Regions from separate parts of the Pseudarthrobacter sp. CCNWLW217 genome, predicted to be linked through region 2. Evidence: riboswitches for the same ligand, from Rfam matches in the RefSeq annotation. Region 2 holds a riboswitch; the other holds the start of a gene.
What was found. Region 2 has a riboswitch for cyclic di-AMP ahead of V9L18_RS15470 (hypothetical protein). Riboswitches for the same ligand answer to the same signal wherever they lie in the genome.
Positions count from the first base shown of each region.

Region 1: it holds a riboswitch for cyclic di-AMP, as region 2 does, so the genes downstream of both, V9L18_RS15910 (C40 family peptidase) here and V9L18_RS15470 (hypothetical protein) in region 2, are expected to answer to the same signal.

Region 1 is NZ_JBBCBT010000014.1:12,932-22,231, forward strand. It holds gene V9L18_RS15845 (lipoate--protein ligase family protein) at 1-28, opposite strand, end outside; gene V9L18_RS15850 (DUF2177 family protein) at 45-434, shown strand; gene V9L18_RS15855 (thioesterase family protein) at 502-1,305, opposite strand; gene V9L18_RS15860 (endonuclease/exonuclease/phosphatase family protein) at 1,464-2,141, shown strand; gene V9L18_RS15865 (NUDIX hydrolase) at 2,165-2,701, opposite strand; gene V9L18_RS15870 (DUF1918 domain-containing protein) at 2,763-2,954, opposite strand; partial or broken gene V9L18_RS15875 (SAM-dependent methyltransferase) at 3,020-3,312, opposite strand; gene V9L18_RS15880 (metallophosphoesterase family protein) at 3,355-3,861, shown strand; gene V9L18_RS15885 (DUF1810 domain-containing protein) at 3,892-4,332, opposite strand; gene V9L18_RS15890 (DNA alkylation repair protein) at 4,357-4,926, opposite strand; gene V9L18_RS15895 (TraR/DksA family transcriptional regulator) at 4,881-5,237, opposite strand; gene V9L18_RS15900 (hypothetical protein) at 5,321-5,470, shown strand; gene V9L18_RS15905 (lytic transglycosylase domain-containing protein) at 5,495-6,787, opposite strand; cyclic di-AMP (ydaO/yuaA leader) riboswitch at 7,166-7,367, shown strand; gene V9L18_RS15910 (C40 family peptidase) at 7,371-8,228, shown strand; gene V9L18_RS15915 (protein adenylyltransferase SelO) at 8,298-9,300, opposite strand, start outside.
Region 2 is NZ_JBBCBT010000013.1:60,628-69,927, forward strand. It holds gene V9L18_RS15435 (DNA glycosylase AlkZ-like family protein) at 1-1,134, shown strand, start outside; gene V9L18_RS15440 (nucleoside deaminase) at 1,131-1,637, opposite strand; gene V9L18_RS15445 (phosphatase PAP2 family protein) at 1,705-2,460, shown strand; gene upp (uracil phosphoribosyltransferase) at 2,504-3,139, shown strand; gene V9L18_RS15455 (glyoxalase superfamily protein) at 3,234-3,620, shown strand; gene V9L18_RS15460 (HAD-IA family hydrolase) at 3,627-4,316, shown strand; gene V9L18_RS15465 (YdeI/OmpD-associated family protein) at 4,297-4,740, opposite strand; gene V9L18_RS15470 (hypothetical protein) at 4,875-5,591, opposite strand; cyclic di-AMP (ydaO/yuaA leader) riboswitch at 5,597-5,756, opposite strand; gene V9L18_RS15475 (sensor histidine kinase) at 5,873-7,384, opposite strand; gene V9L18_RS15480 (response regulator transcription factor) at 7,388-8,128, opposite strand; gene V9L18_RS15485 (winged helix-turn-helix domain-containing protein) at 8,833-9,300, shown strand, end outside.

The sequences.
Region 1 (9,300 bases), on a different contig from region 2:
GTGGCCCTCCGGTTCCGGCATCCTGCATGTTGCTAAGCTCCCTTATGGTCATATTGCAATTCCTCGTTGTCGCCGCCGCGTTCGCAGCCATTGACGCCGTGTGGCTGAAGCTGATGAACCCGTTCTACCGGAGCCACATCGGCGAGTTGCTGGCGGACAAACCACACCTAGGTTACGCCGTGGCCTTCTATGTCATTTACATCGCGGGAATTGTCTTCTTTGCGCTGCGGCCAGCGCTCGACGGCGGCAGCTGGCTGACCGCCGTCGGCTACGGCGCCGCGCTGGGCGCCTTCGCTTATGCCACCTATGACCTGACCAACGCTGCGACCCTCAAAACCTGGCCATTGCAGCTCATCGTGGTGGACATGCTTTGGGGAGCCGTGCTGACCGGGCTCTCCACGCTGGTGGGCTGGCTCGTGTTCCGGACCAACTGACTTATACCCCGGCCGAGGGAACCGGCTAACTGGCCCGCGGGCGGCCGTGAAGGACCCGGGGGCCGCCTCAGGTCTTGCGCAGCGTCAGGATCTGTTCGGCACGGCCGAACGGCCCGGAGATGTCGTGCAGAACCGTGGAGGTGAGGCCAATTCCGTCCGTCCCGAACGACACCGCGTTCTCCAGTCCCAGCCACTCACCCTGTGGACGCCGGTACATGTGGATCTGCAGGTCAAGGTTGGGAAACGCGTAGCTGTCCTTTCCCGGCGGGACGCGTGCTGCGATCCCGTTGGCCGTGTCCACCATGCCCATCAGCCGGGCGAGGTCTCCGGTGTCGGCGGCGTCGGTCAGCGGGTGGGCGGTCCGAAGCCAGACCGTACCGGCACCGGGCCGGTGCCCCTCTGCGACGCGCATTTCCAGGGACCGGATATACCCACCCGGCCAGACGCTGGCGCCGTCGTACGGCTTGCATTCGTCCGGCGTGGCAATGGTGGAGTCCTCGACGGCGGCCACAGCGCTTGTGTCGCTGGTGACCAGGCGCCAGGCGGTGGCGCGGATGGCCACCCGGCCGTTGGCGATGAGTTCGGCCTGCAGCAGCTCGATGGTCCTGCCCGGCCGGAGCGTGGTGGTCTCGATGTGGAATTCGCCGCCGGGGATCAGCCCCAGGATCTCGTAGCTGAGACGGGCCATCCTCATGTCCTCGCGGGGATGGTGCCGCTCAAGGCTGTCTGCCATCAGGCCGGAGGCTGGGGCCATATGCTGCTCGTGCTCGTTCCAGGCCCCTTGGGCGTGGATGGTGGAGCGGAACCGGCCGCCGCCCAACGCCTGGTAGTAGAAGTTGCCGTCGGCAAGTTCGGGCAGATCTCTGGTCAACGTTGGCCCTTCCCGTGGTTCTGGGTGAATCGCCACTAACTCTATCGGTTCGCTCAGGACGCTTTGCCCGGACGCGGCGAAATGTTGGCACCTGCAGAGTGCGTTCAAAGTAGACTCAGGAACTGGTCCTGTCAGCAACCCTCGAGAAGAGGTGTCCGATGCGCGTCATTAGCTACAACCTCCGGAAGCACAAGGCGAGCGGAGAACTCCTGGCCCTCGCCCGGAACTTTGAGATCGATGCGCTGTGCCTGCAGGAAGTCGATTCCGCCGACCTGCCCGAAACCCTCGGCCCCCTGCACCTGGCCGACACCACCAAGGGCAACCGGCTGGGGCTGGCCATCTACTACCGGGCGAGCCGCTTTACGGCCGTCAACACGCAGTCTTTCGCGCTGAAGAAGTCCATGCACGACCGCGTGCTGGCGCCCGCCCACGAACGGCTCATCGGAACCCGTGTGGTGGACAATGAAACCCAGCACGAACTGGTCATCGGTTCCTTCCACGCCGCTCCGCTCACCGCCTCCAACTCCCTGCGGCGGCACCAGATCCATGCTGCCCACGCTGAACTGCTGAGCATGGGCAGCGGACTCATGACGCTGATGGTGGGTGACTTCAACTACCCGTTCTTCACTAAGAACCTCCATGCCCACATGAAGGACTCCGGCTACGCGCTGTCCCTCAGCGATCGGCGGACCTACACCCGTTACAAGGTCTTCAAGGGCCACTTCGACTTCGCCACGTCCCTGGGCCTGGACATCGAAAGCGTGGAGACGCTGCCTCGCGGCAAGTCCGATCACCTGCCTATCCTGGTCACCGCGGAGTACGGCCAGGACACCTGACGGCCAAATAGCCTGGGGCGCCCCTAAAGGCGGGCGTCCGTCAATGAGAGCATGCGCGTCCGCAACCCAGGCCAGGCGGCGGCGAAGCCTGGGTGCAGTTCCCTGGCGTCGACCTCGGCCAGCGGAACCCAGAGCAGTTCAATGCTTTCGGGGTCGCTTATGACGGGCTCAAAGGGGTCCGTGACGAACAGGACCACAGTGGTGTAAGACCAGTAGCCGACGTCCAGCACGGACGTGAACAGGACGCTGACGTTCTCCCCGGGCACGGCGGCTTCTTCGTGGGCCTCCCGCAGCGCTCCTGCAACTGCATCCTCGCCCTGGTGCAGCGCTCCGCCGGGAAGCCCCCACGTTCCGCCGTTGTGGCTCCATTGGGCGCGGTGCTGCAGGAGCACGCCCCGGTCCGGATCGTAGGCGAGCACCCCGGCTGCACCGAACCTGCCCCAGAAACGCCCGAGGTCCCCTTCCACCCAGGCATCGCCGGGATCACGGGGACCCGTCCTGCCAGGAGGTTGCTGACGGTGCGGATTATTGGCGTCGGTGCCGGACGTGTGCGCGGTCATGGAATGATCCATGGCTCCAGTCTGACATGTACCTGCCGGCGGCATGCAGAACCAGGCGGCCCTATTCCCCGTGTGGCTTGTCGACGGCGAAGTCTCCGCCGGGATACATAACGGTCTCGTGGCCGTCGTCAAAGCGGACCAGGTAAGGCGGATGGCCTTCCTGTCCTTTGACTTCAAGGATGACACCGTGCCGGTCGGTCGACCCGACGGTCCTTCCCCTGACGATGATCCTGTCACCCTGAGCTGCCTCCATGGCAATCACCTCCCAGCCCCAGAGTACGACTCAACAGCAGGCCGTAACAGGGTACATTTTGGACCTCAGGTGTCGGTGAGCCGGTACACCGAGACGTGGCTGCGGGAATCCGCGGCGAATTCGCTGCCGTCCCAGTCCGCCCACCTGGATTCCAGCCTAAATCCTGCCAACTGCGCCATCAGGTCGAGTTCGCTGGGCCAGATGTAGCGGTGGGGTGGGCGGCATTCTGGAAACACCGGACCTGGTGGTCCTGGGTCAGGAGGTTCGCGATGGTGTTGAACACCAGGAACGCCAACGCAAAGTTCTCGCCCGCGACAGCCTCGGTCATGTCACCCTGAACGACGGGAATGCGCGGATCCACGAACCCCACCGGCGCCGGGCAACGTGGCAGGATTCAGTCATGCCGCTGCACCTCGTACTCGTCTCCGACACCCATGTTCCCCACCGCGCCCGGGACCTGCCTGCGCAGGTCTGGGCCGCCGTCGAAAGCGCCGACGTGGTGCTCCATGCCGGAGACTGGGTAACAGCAGAACTGCTGGACCAATTTGAGCGGCGAAGCCGGCGCCTCATAGGGGTGTACGGCAACAACGACGGGCCGGAACTCCGCCGGCGGCTTCCGGAAACGGTGGCCGTCACACTGGAAGGCGTGCAGTTTGCCATGGTGCATGAGACCGGCCCGGCCAAGGGGCGTAGCGAACGCGCGGAGTCGCACTATCCGGACGCCGACGTGTTGGTCTTCGGGCACAGCCACATACCGTGGGATACCACTACCCCGCGCGGGTTGCGCCTGCTCAATCCCGGTTCGCCGACGGACCGCCGGCGCCAGCCGGTCTGCACGTACATGACTGCGGTGGTTGACGGTGGCCTCCTGCAGCAGGTGGAACTCGTGGAGGTGCGGAAGGACTGACCCGGAGGTCGGGAGAGTCCGTCCGCCCGGTCAGTCCCTGTCAGCCGCCAGAAGGGAGTCGGTGGCGGGGTCCGGCTGCCCGTCGAAGAAGTCGGCCAGCACGGTCTTGAAGATGGTCTCCCCCGGCGCGGCACGCAGGAACAGTGTCATCGAAGAGTGCAGCTTCCTGGCGTCGATGCCGCCGAGGATGTCCGTGGCCGAGCGGCCGGCGTGGGTGTCGATGGCGGCTGCGGACTCCAGCAGCCGCGGGCCCAGGACATCATGCTTCAAGTAGGCCTGCGCTTCTTCCAGCGAATTGATGGCGTACCTAACCGACGTGGGGCTGCTGCCGAGCCCGGCAATCTGCGGGAAGATGAACCACATCCAGTGGCCCGTCTTCCTGCCCAGCTGCAATTCGTCCAAGGCCCGGCTGTAGGTGCCGCCGTGGTCTTGAGCCTCGACAAAACGCTCGAGGTCGTAGGGATCGCTCATCTCCGTCTCCTTCTCTCAGGTGTTTCAGGCTACTTCTGCGGTCAGGGATGCTGCGTGGCGGATCCAGCCATCGGGGTCCTGGCTCCAGCGCGTGATCACGACGCCGGCGCGCTGCCGGCCAGGTCCGTCCAGCACCTTCAGGAGCGGGACTACAACGTCGGTGATCAGCGGGATTACCAGCTCACCGCTGTGCGCGGATCTGATAAAGCCCTCGAGCCTGGTCAGGTCCGTGTGCAGCAGCATGGCCACCCGGGACTGCAGCAGCACCACAGCGGCGAGGCGACGCTCATAGACGGGCTTCCTGCCGGGACCTGGTTGACCCCAGAGCAGTGAGGCCAAGGCCACCACGTCATCGTGGCCAAGGTCCTTGAACTTCCGTCCGGCGTCGCGGACGGTTCCCCGGACCGCCCCCACCGACGCACCATAGGAGCCCAGGGCACCGCCCATCCGGGACGCCACCTCGTCCGCCCGGTACCAGGCTCCTTCGTTCTGCAGCGTGGCATCAATGAAGTCCGCGGCATCCAGGACTGTCTGGTTCACGGCTACCGTCAGCGGCGCCCGGTGGAGGCATGCTCCAGGCAATAGGGGGTCCATGGCCTGGCCTCCAGGCGGCCCTCGGCGATAGGCACGCCACATACCTCGCACACGCCGTAGGTGCCATCGGCAACTCGTTGCAGGGCAGCTTCCACCTGAGCCAGGCCCGAGCTGCTCTGTTGTAGCAAGGCCGAGGCCTGGGACAGCTCGAAGGCGATGGTGGCACCCTCGGGGTCGTGTTCGTCGTCGACGTTGGAGTCCTGGCGTGCAGCATTGGCTGAGGAAATGTCGGCCCGCAGCGCCGGAAGCAGGGCAAGCTTTCGCGCACGCTCTTCCTCCAGCAGGATCCGGAACCGCTCAAAGTCAGCCATGGGAAAAGCCTACGCCGCGGCACCTTCGCAGGACTCGACAAGTGGCACTCAACGGAGCATGCTGTCACTCGTAAGCGCCTCAGATGCCACCTGGTAATCCGTTTGACGCCGCGGGTGATTCCTACACCATTCCACCGGGGCATGACTCCTGGGTGGACGGCGACCAGGCCTTCGTCGGCATTGAATTCGTCAGCGCCGCCGAATTTGCCAAACCAGCACCGGACTCCGCCTAGCCTTCGCGTCAGCGCCCGGCCGGGTCAGTACCAGTTGTATTGGACGGAGTGGTTCCAGGCCCCGCACGGAGACGTGTAACGGTCCCGGATGTACCCGAGGCCCCACTCGACCTGCGTCCGGTAATTGGTGAGCCAGTCGCTGCCGGCGCTGGCGTACTTCCCGGCGGGCAGCGCCTGGGCGATCCCGTAAGCGCCGGAGTAGGGGTTGGTGGCCGTGGTCAGCCAGTTGGATTCCTTGGTCCACAGCTGCGCCAGGCACAGGAACTGGTCCTGGCCCCAGCCATAGGCGGACAGCCGGCCCGAAGCGTAACTCTTAGCTCCGGCGGGGTCGTTGACGGCACCGCCAGGAACGGAAGGGACGACGACGGGCGGCGGGCTCGGCGTCGGACCAGGGGCGGGAGGCGGAGCCGGCGCCGGCTCCGCCGGAGCAGCTGGGCCGGCCGGTGCGGCGGGCCCTGGATTTACCGGCTTCTGGGCGGCGGCCAGGGCCGCGGCCTTGGCCGCCGCCTCGGCCTGTTGGCGGGCCTGCTCCTGCGCTGCGGCGCGTTTAGCTGCCTGCGCGGTCTCGTAGGCAGCCAAAGCCGCCTGGCCCTGCCGGAACTCCCCTTCGACGGCGGCAGTGGTGCCCTTGAGGGATGCCAGCTGCGCGGTCAGTTCCTGGCTGTGCTCCTGCTGCTCCGCAACCTGCCGCGACATGGCCTGCTGGGCCGCCTGGGCGGCGTCGAGCTTGCTCTTGGCTTCCCCTGACAGCCGTTCGCGTTCAATCCTCGCTGCCCTTTCCTGATCGGCGAGGGCCCTGGCGACCCGTTCGGCAGCCGCGGATTTGTTCACCAGGGCCGCGGTCTTGTCGCTGACGATCTGCACGATATTCAGACCCTGGATGCTGTTGGTCTGGACGGCGTCGAGGGCTACGAAGAATCCCATATTGGTGCCGCCGGTCTTGTACGACTGGGCTGCCAGGGCGCCGATTTCCTTTTTGTACTGCCCGAGTTCCGCCGTGGCGCGTGCAGTCTGTGCGGTGAGGACGTCAACCCTTGAGCTGGCAGCCTGGAGCGCTGCGTCCGCCGCGGCGTATTCGGCAGCGGACGTCACGGCAGCGCCACCCAGTGCCTCAGCCTGCGTCTGCAGCCCACCCAACAGTTCGTTGATCCTGGTGACCTCCGCAGCCTTACCGGCCTCGCTTTGCTTGGCGTTTTGCACGTCCTGCCAGGAAGGGTAACCGCCTGGCGGAGTATCGTCGTCGGCATGCGAAGGCGCCGTGGCGAGCGGGGCCGCCAAAACAACCGCCAGCAGGCCCGCAACGGCAGGCAGCCTCATTCTTTGAGCAAACCGGGACATAGTTGGTGAGCTTACCGGGCGAAACTCTTGCCTAGTGGATGCTGGTCCAACATTGTTATCCAGCAGAGATCCCTCCCGTAGCAGCCGCAGGGCAGGCCTCTTTTACCACGCATCAGGCCTCAATCTGAGGATCAAAATGCCACACGGCCTCTTTTGTTACGTGATTTCCATCACGCGGCACCAGCTTTCGCAGCATATGCCGCTATCGGGGCCTGACCTGCAACGTCATTCCACACACGGAAGAACCCCACCCGAAGATAAGGTGGCTTTTTGGCCTACATTCCGTTACCGGAATGTGACATTCCAAAAGAGCAGAGGTTATGGTCGAGCGGTGTCCTGGCTCAAGCCGGGGCATTCCCGTCAGTATGCCGAACCCTGCCGCTGAACCGGGACCCCAGTTACTTTCACTGGCAGGGACGGGGGAACCACGTTTCCACGGCTTCGTTCCGAAGCCTTGGGGTTAAGTCGATATCGCTCCGTCCCGTACGGAGCCGTAACCGGCCGGGTGTCTCCGACCCGAACCCGACAGCTCACCCCGCAGGCATGGGAGAGGCGATTACCCGTGTCAAAAAACTCCACTGCCGCACGCCATCGTGCGACTTCTGTCCGCCCCACCGTCCTGGTTGGCCTGTCTTCCTCGGCCAAAGCCCGCGCACTGACGTTCGGCCGGCCCGCACTTGCCGCAGTTGCCGCGTCCGGGCTGCTCTTTAGCGTTGGCACCCCGGCGCAGGCCGGCGTCCACGGCCCGGACTCGTCCGGGACCGTCAATGTGCAGGGCCAGACCAGCGCACCGGCACCTGCACCGGCCGCCGTTGCACCGGCCGCGGCTGCCGCTCCGGCCGCCGCAGCCACCGTCCACACGGTCGTCTCAGGCGACACCCTGGGCGCAATTTCCGCCGCCTACGGCGTGGCCCTGAACGACGTCCTGGCTGTGAACGGCCTGTCGCTGACCACCATCATCTACCCCGGTGACCAGATCCAGATCCCGGGTGCCGGCTACACTGCTCCGGCTCCGGCTCCGGTGGCGAAGGCAGCCGCAGCGCCCACTGCCCCGGCCAACACCGGCGTCCAGCTGGCTTCCACTGCCGCCCCGGCGGCGCAGGCACCGTCCGGCTCGCTCGGCGCTGCCATCCTGGCTTCCGCCTATTCGCAGCTCGGCGTTCAGCAGGACTGCACCGCCATGGTGGAGAAGGCACTGCGCTCGGTGGGCAAGAGCGTGGGAGACCTGGCACCCACCCAATTCTTCGCGTACGGCACCGTGGTGGGCACCCCTGCAGCCGGTGACCTGGTCATCACCGCCGGCCACGTGGGCGTCTACGCCGGCAATGGCCAGGTTGTTAGCGGCGGCGTGGACGGTTACAAGACCGAAGTCCACTCCATCAGCTGGTTGTCGGGAGCGTCCTTCGTCCGCGTAGCGTGAGTCCGGCCGGTTCGACGGCGGCGGGCGGCAATCAGCCGCCTGTCGCCGTCGTCCCCCGTTTTTGTTCGCTCAGGTTCCGCAGAACGTCCGGTAGCTGCCGAAGTCAACAGGCGCGGGACCGGCGTAGCGTTCCAGGCCGGGGCGCTCAGTGTACGGCTGCGTCAGGACGTCCACCAGGCGGTGGAACGGGTCCAGGTCGCCGGCGGTAGCGGCGCCCAGGGCTTCTTCCACCAAGTGGTTCCTGGGGATGTAGACAGGGTTCACCCGGTCCATCATGTCTGCGTCCGGTGCCAGGGCGAGCCACTTCTTGGTCCACGCGTCAAATGCTCCTGGGTCCGTGAACATGGTACGGGCTGCGCCGGGTGTACCGCGGGCTGCGGACCCGAGGCCCCGGAGGAACGAGGTGTAATCAACCTGCCCCTCTTCAAGCATTGCGAGCAGGTCATTCACCAGAGGCCCCGCTTCGTCGTCCCTTGCCTCCGCGCCGAGCCCCAGCTTGGATTTCATCCCGGTGGACCAGGCCGTACTGTACAGCTTCCGGAACGCGCCCAGTGACTCCACAGCGAGCGCAACGGCCTGCTCCTGATCCTCGTGGAGCAGGGGCAGAAGCGCCTCGGCCAGCCGGGTGAGGTTCCATTCAGCGATGACTGGCTGGTTGGCGTAGGCGTAACGTCCGCCGGCGTCGATGGAGCTGTAGACCGCACCGGGGTTGAAGGCATCCATAAACGCGCACGGTCCATAGTCGATGGTCTCGCCCGAGATGGTCATGTTGTCCGTGTTCATTACCCCGTGGACAAATCCCACGAGCATCCACTGGGCCACCAGGGACGCCTGGGCGGCGATGACCGCATCGAACAGCGCGAGATAGGGCTGGTCCGCCTTCGCGGCGTCCGGATGATGGCGGCTGATCGCGTGGTCGGCCAGCCGACGGAGGAGCTCCGTGTCGCCGTTGACCCGGGCGAACTGGAAGCTGCCCACACGCAGATGGCTGCTCGCAACGCGGGTCAGCACAGCCCCGGGAAGCATGGTTTCGCGGCGGACTGGCCGTCCCGTGGCCACGACGGCAAGCGAC
Region 2 (9,300 bases):
ACACTCCTGGGCGCGGAAGCCTCCGACGTGTTAGCCACGGCAGGCTGGGCGCGCTCCGTGGGCGGTGCCAACCCCTACCTCACTCTCTTTGCCCGCGCCGGAACCAGCCGCGAACAGGCTGACGCCGACGTCCTCTCCCTGAAGATCCACGAGCTGCCCGCCGCCCGCGGTTGCACTTATGTCCTGGGCCACGAGGACTTCGGCTGGGGTCTCCAAATCGGTAGGGACGCCGCGGTTGCACCCTTTCGCGTCCTCGCCAGGATGGGTGTCGAGCGCGGCGAAATCACACTTTTGGAGGAGCAGATCCTTCACGCGCTGGCCGAGGCCGGAGGCCCTTTGGATCCCAAACAGCTCAAGGATCTGCTGGGAGATTCGGTCAGGAACCTCGGTGAAGAAGGCAAAAAGAAGGGCGCCGCAACCACCCTGCCCACGGCCCTGGGCCTCCTGCAGGCGGACGGCAGGATCCGGCGGGTGCCGGTCAACGGACGCCTCGATCAGCAAAGGTACGCCTACACGCTGTGGGGCTTACCGCCCACCTCCATGAACGACGACGAAGCCCGCGCCCTCCTCCTGGAGCGCTATCTCGAATGGACCGGCGGCGCCACATTTAAACAGTCGCAATGGTTCACGGGGTTCACGATGGCGCACACGAAGGCAGGGCTCGCAGCCGTCGGAGCTGTGGAGGTTCCTGCGGCGGACGGCGAGGTGCTGTGGATGCTGCCCGACGACGTCGAACGCCTCGCTGCTTTCGACGCACCGGCGGAGGAACAGATCCAATTGCTCGCAGGCACAGACTCCCTCGTGCTGCTCCGGCGGAACTCCGCGGACATGATTGCCGAACAGGATAAGGACAAGCAACTACTCGGCTCCACCCTGGCGCTTCAGGCCGACCTCCCCGACCACCCCATCCTTGACCGCGGCCGGATCATCGGATTGTGGCAATACGATCCCGGAAAGGCGCGGATCGCGTACTGGCTCTTTGACGGCCCCACACCGGCGGCGACCCAGCGCATCGCCGAAGTTGAGGCCTGGATCCGGGATGAACTGGGCGATTTCCGCTCCTTCAGCCTCGACTCGCCTGCCTCCCGCCAGGACCGGATCGACGCCCTGGACGCCGCAGGCCTGGACGCCTAGGCGCGGCTCCGGTGCGCGGCGAAGAAATCCCGGAGAAGTACGCCGCATTCCTCTTCCCTGACACCGCCGTACACCTCCACCCAATGGTTGAGGCGGCGCTCGCGGAGAACGTCAAAGACTGAGCCTGCCGCGCCGGCCTTCTCATCCCAAGCGCCAAATACCACCCGCGGAATCCTTGCCAGCACCACGGCGCCGGCGCACATGGCGCACGGCTCCAGCGTGACCACAAGCGTGCAGTCCTCCAGCCTCCAGCCGTCCCCAGTGCCCCCGCCCAGCTTCGAGCGCGCACGCAACCGTTCGGCAGCTTCCCGGATGGCCACCACCTCCGCGTGGGCAGTGGGGTCTCCCAGTTCCTCCCGCTGGTTCCGGCCGGCCCCGAGCACCGCGCCGTCGGGCCCTATCACCACGGCACCGATGGGCACATCCTCAGTAGCAAGCGCGCGCCGGGCTTCGTCCAAGGCAAGACCCATCCACTCGTGGTGGGTTTTTTCTGCGGCGACCATGGCTCAATGATAGTTTCGAGGGATATCCAGCCTTGCAAAGCATCGACGCCGGGGAGGCACCGTGGACATGGACACCCTGAGGGAACGCCTGGGCCAATGGTTCAAGCCGTATGCCGCGCTGTGGATCACGTTGTTGGTGGGCGGCGCGTTGGTCGTCATCATGGCACTGCTGGGAGCCGAGGTGTACGACGACGTCGTGGACGACCAAGGCCTGGCATCCCTGGACCTGCCCGCGCTGGAACTGGCACAGAACCTGCGTAGCCCGGAACTCGACGCAGGGGTAACGGCCTTCACCAACATCGGCGGCGGCATCGGCATGCCCATCCTGGCCAGCATCCTCACAGCCTGGCTTACCTTCCTGAGCAGGACCTGGCGGCCCATTATCCTGGTGGGCGGAGCTGCGGCCGTTTCCACGTTCGCAACCACTATCGGCAAACGGCTGGTGGGACGTACCCGCCCGGACCACGCCGAAGCCGTCCCGCCGTACGAGACCTCGCCGTCATTCCCCAGCGGCCATACCCTCAACACCACCGTGGTGATCGGCGTCCTGGTGTACATCATGTGCCTGCAATTCGAGATCCTTTGGGCGCGGATCACAGCCATCACTGCCGGGGCGGTTTTTATCATCGCGATGGGCCTGAGCCGGGTGTTCCTGGGCCATCACTGGCTGACGGACGTGATGGCCGGGTGGTTCCTGGGCCTGGCCTGGGTGGGCATGGTGATCCTGGCCCACCGGCTGTTCCATCTGACCCGCAAACACGAGCACGTGGGCCCGGCGCCAACGTTCGAGCACCCCGTCCTCCGGGACGATCACACGAGCTGATTCCCGGCCCGGGGGCGCCATGCCCGGATGGTAGTTTTGACGCATGCGCACTCTCGTTGTGGACCACCCGCTGGTCGCCCATAAGCTCACTGTCCTGAGGGACAAAAACACCCCGTCCCCCGTCTTCCGGCAGTTGACGGAAGAGCTGGTGACGCTCCTGGCTTACGAGGCCACCCGCGATGTCCGCACCCAGCCGGTGACCATCGAGACACCCGTGAGCACCACGGTGGGCACAGCCTTCACCAAGCCCACGCCCTTGGTGGTTCCCATCCTGCGCGCCGGCCTGGGGATGCTTGAAGGCATGACCAAGCTGGTCCCCACCGCTGAGGTGGGTTTCCTGGGCATGGCCCGGGACGAGGAAACCCTGGACATCATCACGTACGCCGAACGCCTCCCCGAGAACCTCACCGACCGGCAGATCTTCGTCCTGGACCCCATGCTTGCCACCGGCGGCACCCTCCGCGAAGCCATTAAATTCCTGTTCAAGCGCGGAGCCTCCGACGTCACCTGCATCTGCCTGCTGGCCGCCCCTGAAGGGCTGGCCAAGCTGGAGGAGGAACTGTCCGACGCCAACGTGACCATCGTCCTGGCGTCCATCGACGAAAAGCTCAACGAGAAGTCGTACATCGTCCCCGGACTGGGCGACGCCGGCGACCGCCTTTACGGGATCGCGGGATAGCCCGGGCGGGGCGAGAGGACCCCTCAGCGGCCGGACAGCTCTGGCCAGGGGTTACGGGGTTCCGGATTCAGCATCGGCCCGTTAGCCTGTGCGGATGGACTGGAAACTTGAACTCGTTTTTGTACCCGTCTCCGACGTCGACCGCGCCAAGGACTTCTATGTCAACAAAGTGGGGTTCAACGCGGATTTCGACGAGCGGCCCAGCGATTCCATCCGCTTCGTCCAACTGACGCCGCCCGGCTCGGCCTGCTCGATCAGCATCGGCGAAGGGCTCACCGATGCCCCTCCGGGCAGCGCACCAAACCTGCAAATCGTCGTCGATGACATCCAAGCCGCCCATGACCACCTCAAGGGCAACGGCGTGGACGTGAGTGATATCGACATCCAGGACTGGGGACATTTCGTGTACTTTGCGGACCCGGACGGGAACAAGTGGGCCGTGCAGTACATCCCGGGGCGCGGCGCCTCAAGCAATACGTAAGGCAAAATGGGGTTCATGACCCTGCCCATTCCTGCCGCCACACGAACACTGACCTGCCGCGCCGTCCTCTTTGACATGGACGGCACGCTGGTGGACTCCACAGCGGTCGTGGAGCAGGTGTGGGGCGAGTTCGCCGCCCGCTACGGCCTGGACATCGCCGAGATCCTGCGCACCTCCCACGGCGTCCAGGCAGGCGATACCGTGCGCCGGTTCGCGCCTGCCGGTGCCGACATCGTTGCGCTCACTGCAGAACTTGGTGCCATGGAACGGGTGCGGACTGCCGGCATCGTTGCGCTGCCCGGTGCCTCCGAACTGCTCCGGAGCCTGCCCGCGGAGGCCGTGGCCCTGGTGACGTCGGCGGACCGGATCCTGGCTGACATCCGCATGGATGCCGCTGGACTGGCCATGCCTGCCGTTGCCGTGACGGCTGACCTCGTGACGCGCGGCAAGCCGCATCCGGAAGGCTACCTGACCGCTGCCGGTTTGCTGGGCGTGGAGCCGGAGGATGCCGTGGTCTTTGAGGATGCCCCGGCTGGAATCGCGGCCGGAGTGGCTGCGGGCATCCGGACCGTGGCGGTGGGCCCAAACACGGGCGAATTACCGGCGGGAGTGCTCCATATCCCGGATTACACCGCGGTCACGGCCTCGGTGGAAACGGACGCCGCAGGTCGGCGGATTATTTCTTTCCGGCTTTGAGGTCGGCTACGACCTTCGCGATCCGCCTCGCCCTGGTTTCCTCCGTTTTGGCATCCCCGAGCGGCTCCACATAACGTCGCTGCGCGCTGTAGTTCAGGGTGGCATAGAACGCCTGGGCATCCGGTTCGGCGGCCATGGCTGCGGCCAGGTCATCCGGGACTTCAATGATCCGGGGCTGCGTGTCGAGTTCCAGATCCACTTCAACAGTGTCGCCAGCCTCTACGCCGGTGAATTCCCGGTTGGCGGTGCTCACCCCAACCAGGCTCTGCCCGCCCATCACCGCGATGCTGCTCCGGTAGCTCTTGCCGTTGATGGTTACCACTACCGGCGGGCGCTTGCCTGCGCCCAGGGCAGTCACAACCTCCTCCGGAACCTCAATACCAGCTTTGTTGCCGCTGCCCAGGATAGTCGTGGTGAATTTCATGGCCCCAGTATGGCCCGGAGCCGCAGGTCAGGGAAGTCCGGCCCCCGCGAACATACAACGCCAAAAAGCAGCAGGCCCTGAACCGGGGGATTCAGGGCCTGCTGCTTCGGATGGCGGAAGCCGCAATTACCGGCTTAGTACCAGTTGTTCGACAAGTGGAAATTCAGCGCGCCGCACGGCGACTGGTAGCGCTCCTGGATGTAGTTCAGGCCCCAGTTGATCTGCGTGCGGTAGTTGGTGAGGTAGTCCGCCCCGGCGCTCGCCATCTTCTCGGCGGGCAGCGACTGGACAATGCCGTACGCGCCGCTGCTCGCGTTGGTGGCCGTGGTGGTCCAATCAGATTCCTTGGTCCACAACGTCTGCAGGCACTGCATCTGGTCGGCTGACCAGCCATAGCTGCCAAGCTGGCTCGCCGCATAGGCCTGGGCCCCGGCCGGATCGTTGACGGCGACGACGGGGGCCGGTGCGGGCTCAGGGGCGGGGGCCGGTGCGGGTGCCGGTGCTGGTGCGGGTGCCGGTGCTGGTGCCGGTTCGGCGGCCTGCGGGGCAACGCTGATGTCGGCCGGAGCTGGTTCAGGGGCCGGGTTGGCCCGCATCTCGGCCTTTTCCAGCCTCAAGTTGGATTCAAGCTCTGCCGCCGAGGACTGGGTCCCGCTGACCGCCACCGGAGTCATGGATTCGGAAGCCTGGCCTGCTGCGCCGACCCCGATGAGGAGGGCGCAGGCCGCACCGAAAACGGCTGCACGCTTGCCCAGGGACGAAGCTTTTGTGTGTTGCGCCGTGGTCTTGCCACGGCCGTTGACTTTATGTGCACCGCGCTCTGGGCGCGCTTGTACCTTGAATTCAGACATGATGGATCGCCTCTCACACCTGCGGAGTTAGCTGTCGGGTTCGGATGAGGGCATCCGGCCACACGGAAAGATCACGTGCTGGCTTCACCCCAAGGGCAGTTAAGTGCCCGGGACTCTGGGTCCCCCGCCTCTGCCTGGTCAAGCGGAATCCGGGAAGCGGCAGAGCTTGGCGTCATCCGGATATGCGGCTCAAAGGGAACCGCACCCCATCGACGCTACAGGAGCGCGACGCTTAAGTCACATTTTGGTAACAGAGATCACGACGCCGGTGCGTTGCCTTGCTATGAGCCGTTGATCGCCGGCAGGCGCAACGTGAACTGGGTCCGACCCGGCCGGGAGTTCACTTCCACGTTGCCGCCGTGGGCCTCCACAATGGACTGCACAATGGACAGCCCAAGCCCGCTGGAGCCTTCCGAAGCCGCCGCGCCGGAGGACCGTGAAGATCCAGTCCGTGCCGCGTCTGCGCGGGCAAACCGGGCAAAAACGTGGTCCACGAATTCCGGCGGGATGCCGGCGCCGTCGTCCGTTACTGTCACCACGGCACTGCCGTCGTCGGACCTCATCACGGCCGTGGTGACCGTTGTGCCCGGAGCAGTGTGTTTGCGGGCGTTGGACAGCAGGTTCACCAACGCCTGGCGCAGCTGCGACGCATCGGCATTGACCGCAAGCGGCTCGTCCGGAAGCTCAAGATGCCAGTTGTGGCCGGGTGCGATGATTTTTTCGTCGCTGACGGTTTCGATCACCAGCTGCGTCAGATCCACCTCACTGAGTTTCAACGGCTGGCCCTCGTCCAGCCTGGCGAGCAGGAGCAGGTCTTCCACCAGTGTGGTCATGCGCTCGGACTGGTTCTGAACCCGGGCCAGCGATTTCCGGCCATCCGGAGTGAAGTTCTCGGTCATCCGCATTAGCTCCGTGTAACCGCGGATGGCGGTGAGCGGAGTGCGCAGTTCGTGGGACGCGTCGGCAACGAATTGCCGTACCTTGGTCTCGCTTTGCTGCCGGGCCTGCAGCGCGTTGGCCACGTTGTCGAGCATGAGGTTCAGCGCATGCCCCACGCTGCCCACCTCGGTTCCGGGGTTGGAGTTCGACGGCGGGACGCGCACCGCGAGTGCCACCTCGCCGGCGTCCAGCGGGAGCCGCGAGACGCGTGTGGCCACCTCGGAAAGCTGCTCCAGCGGCTGCATGGTGCGCCGGATGAGGATAGTCCCGGCCAGGCCAATCAAGACCAGCCCTCCAAGGGAAACAAAAACGAAGGTCCACACCAGGGAGGTGAGGGTGCTTTCCTTGCCGGCGAGCGGGAGCCCGGTCACCAGGACATCACCGTAGTTCGTTGCCACTGCAATCAGCCGGTACTCGCCATTGGAGAGCGTCCGGTCCACAGGGCGGGAATCCTTCTGGAGGGCCAGCAGGATCTCCTTGTCCTCAGCGGACAGGGGAGAACGCGTGGTATCGGAGGCCAGGAATCCGGCGCTGTTGACCTGCCCATTCAGGATCCGGGCGTTGAGCGTACCCACGCTTTGCCCACGGGAATCCAGCGGGTCCGGCCTGCCGTTGAAGCCGCCCAGCGGCGGCCGGCCGGGGTCGTTGGACCGGGAGGCAGCCTGGCTGAGCTGTTCGTCGAGCTGGCGTGTAAGGAACGAGTCCATGGAAGCGTAGCTGAAGAGGCCAACGGCGCCGCAGATGGCCACCAGCAGGGCCATGGCAACCAGTACAAGGCGTGTACGCAGATGCCAGGTGGAGGGCTTCAGCCAGCTCCGGCCATGCGTGGGCGCCACTGCAGGCAGTGAGGGCATGGCCTAGTCCGCCGGTTTGATGACGTATCCGGCGCCGCGCACCGTGTGGATCATGGGCGGATGCACGGCATCGACCTTCTTGCGCAGGTACGAGATGTAGAGCTCCACAATGTTGGCCTGCCCGCCAAAGTCGTAGTTCCAGACGCGGTCCAGGATTTGCGCCTTGCTGATGACGCGCCTGGGGTTCTCCATGAGGTACCGGAGCAGCTCGAACTGCGTGGCAGTCAGCTGCAGTTCATCGCCGGCCCTGCTCACCTCGCGGGTATCGATGTTGAGGACGAGGTCACCCACTACCAGCTCAGCGGTGTCCATCGCTGCCACGCCGGATCGCTGCACCAGCCGGTGCAGCCGGAGGAGGACCTCCTCCATGCTGAACGGCTTGGTCACGTAGTCGTCACCGCCGGCAGCCAGACCCACAATCCGGTCCTGGACGGCATCCTTGGCAGTCAGGAAGAGCGCCGGTACTTCAGGCGCGAAGGCGCGGATCCTGGTCAGCAGCTCGACGCCGTCAAACCCGGGAAGCATCACGTCGAGAACAAGGACGTCCGGGCGGAACTCCTTGGCGAGCTTCACAGCCTCGGGACCGTCAGCGGCGACGGCCACCGACCATCCGGCCATGCGCAGGCCCATGCTCATCAGTTCGGAGAGGCTGGGCTCGTCGTCGACCACCAAGGCACGGATGGGGGAGCCGTCCGGGTGGGTAAGTTGGGGAAGGTTGTTGGTCATGGAGTGCGAAGTGGCCATGGGACAACTCTCCGATGCGTCGTTGAGCCCCCGCTTTAGGCTTCCTGTGCGCTGGCTGTGAATCCCAGCCTAGCGAGCTGAAAGCTGCCCAGCGGCAGATTCCCCTGACGATCAACCGGGACTTTTCCCTGGCTTTGGTGGCGTCCAGCAGGCCCCCTTCGACGCTCCCAGCGGTTTCCGGGGCGGACGGGGGTGGAATTTTTTTGTCCGGATGGCGGCGGAGCTGGACACCACGGCAAATCAAGGGGTGTATTTCAGCAACTCCATCGCTGGTGAATTGTGGTGGCCCTTTTATGGGTTCGGGCGAATAATATTCGGGAAAGATGGTTTTCCAACCAATCGTTCTGGAAAACATCTGTTATTTTATCGCTCTGTCAGAATCGTGATCTGAGCCACATTCTCTGAATTCGTCTCACTATGCGGAACGATCCGTCCATTGTTACTTGCAAGTTCGCATTGTTACGTTGCACACTTCAATTGTGAACAAGAACTCAACAGCACCTGCAGCCGCAGAATATTGGCCCAGCACACCCGCTGCTGCCGACATGCGCTGTTGTCGAATGCACGCCTGACCTTCACACCCCGCGAAGTTCCTAGGCATTCGCCCCCCAGCCCAGCGTCGGGCGCCCCTCCCCAGATCTCATTGCGGGGAAACCAAGCATTCGAGCCGCGATGACGGCCATTCACATTGAGGTAACTAATCCATGTCAGTTGCATCCGGATACGTCCACATCTCTGTCCGAAACGCCACCAAGGCAGCCCAGCCCTCTGGCCTGCGCCAGGGTTTCGGTGCCCGCCCGGCGTTCGCTCCCGCCGCGCCCGGTACCAGCTTCCCCGCTCCCGGCTACGCCCCGCAGGGCTACAACCCCAACTCTTATGGCCAACTCCGCGCCGTCCAGCCCGCCGACGCGGCCCCGGTCACCGCACCCACGCCGGTTGTGGCGGGACCCAACACTGTCCGCCCGGTAGCAAACGACAACGTCGCCCGCGGCTTCGTGCTCTACATGGGCATCGACGAGGAAACGGCAGCTGCTGCCGGAACCTCCATCGCCAAGCTTGCCCAGGAAATCCGCGCCTACGCCCAGTCGCTGGTGTCGGGGGCCGAAAGCTACGCGGCGGTGGCCGTCGCGCCGGCCAGCACCCCCGGGTCCGCGCTCGACGTCGTCCGTTCC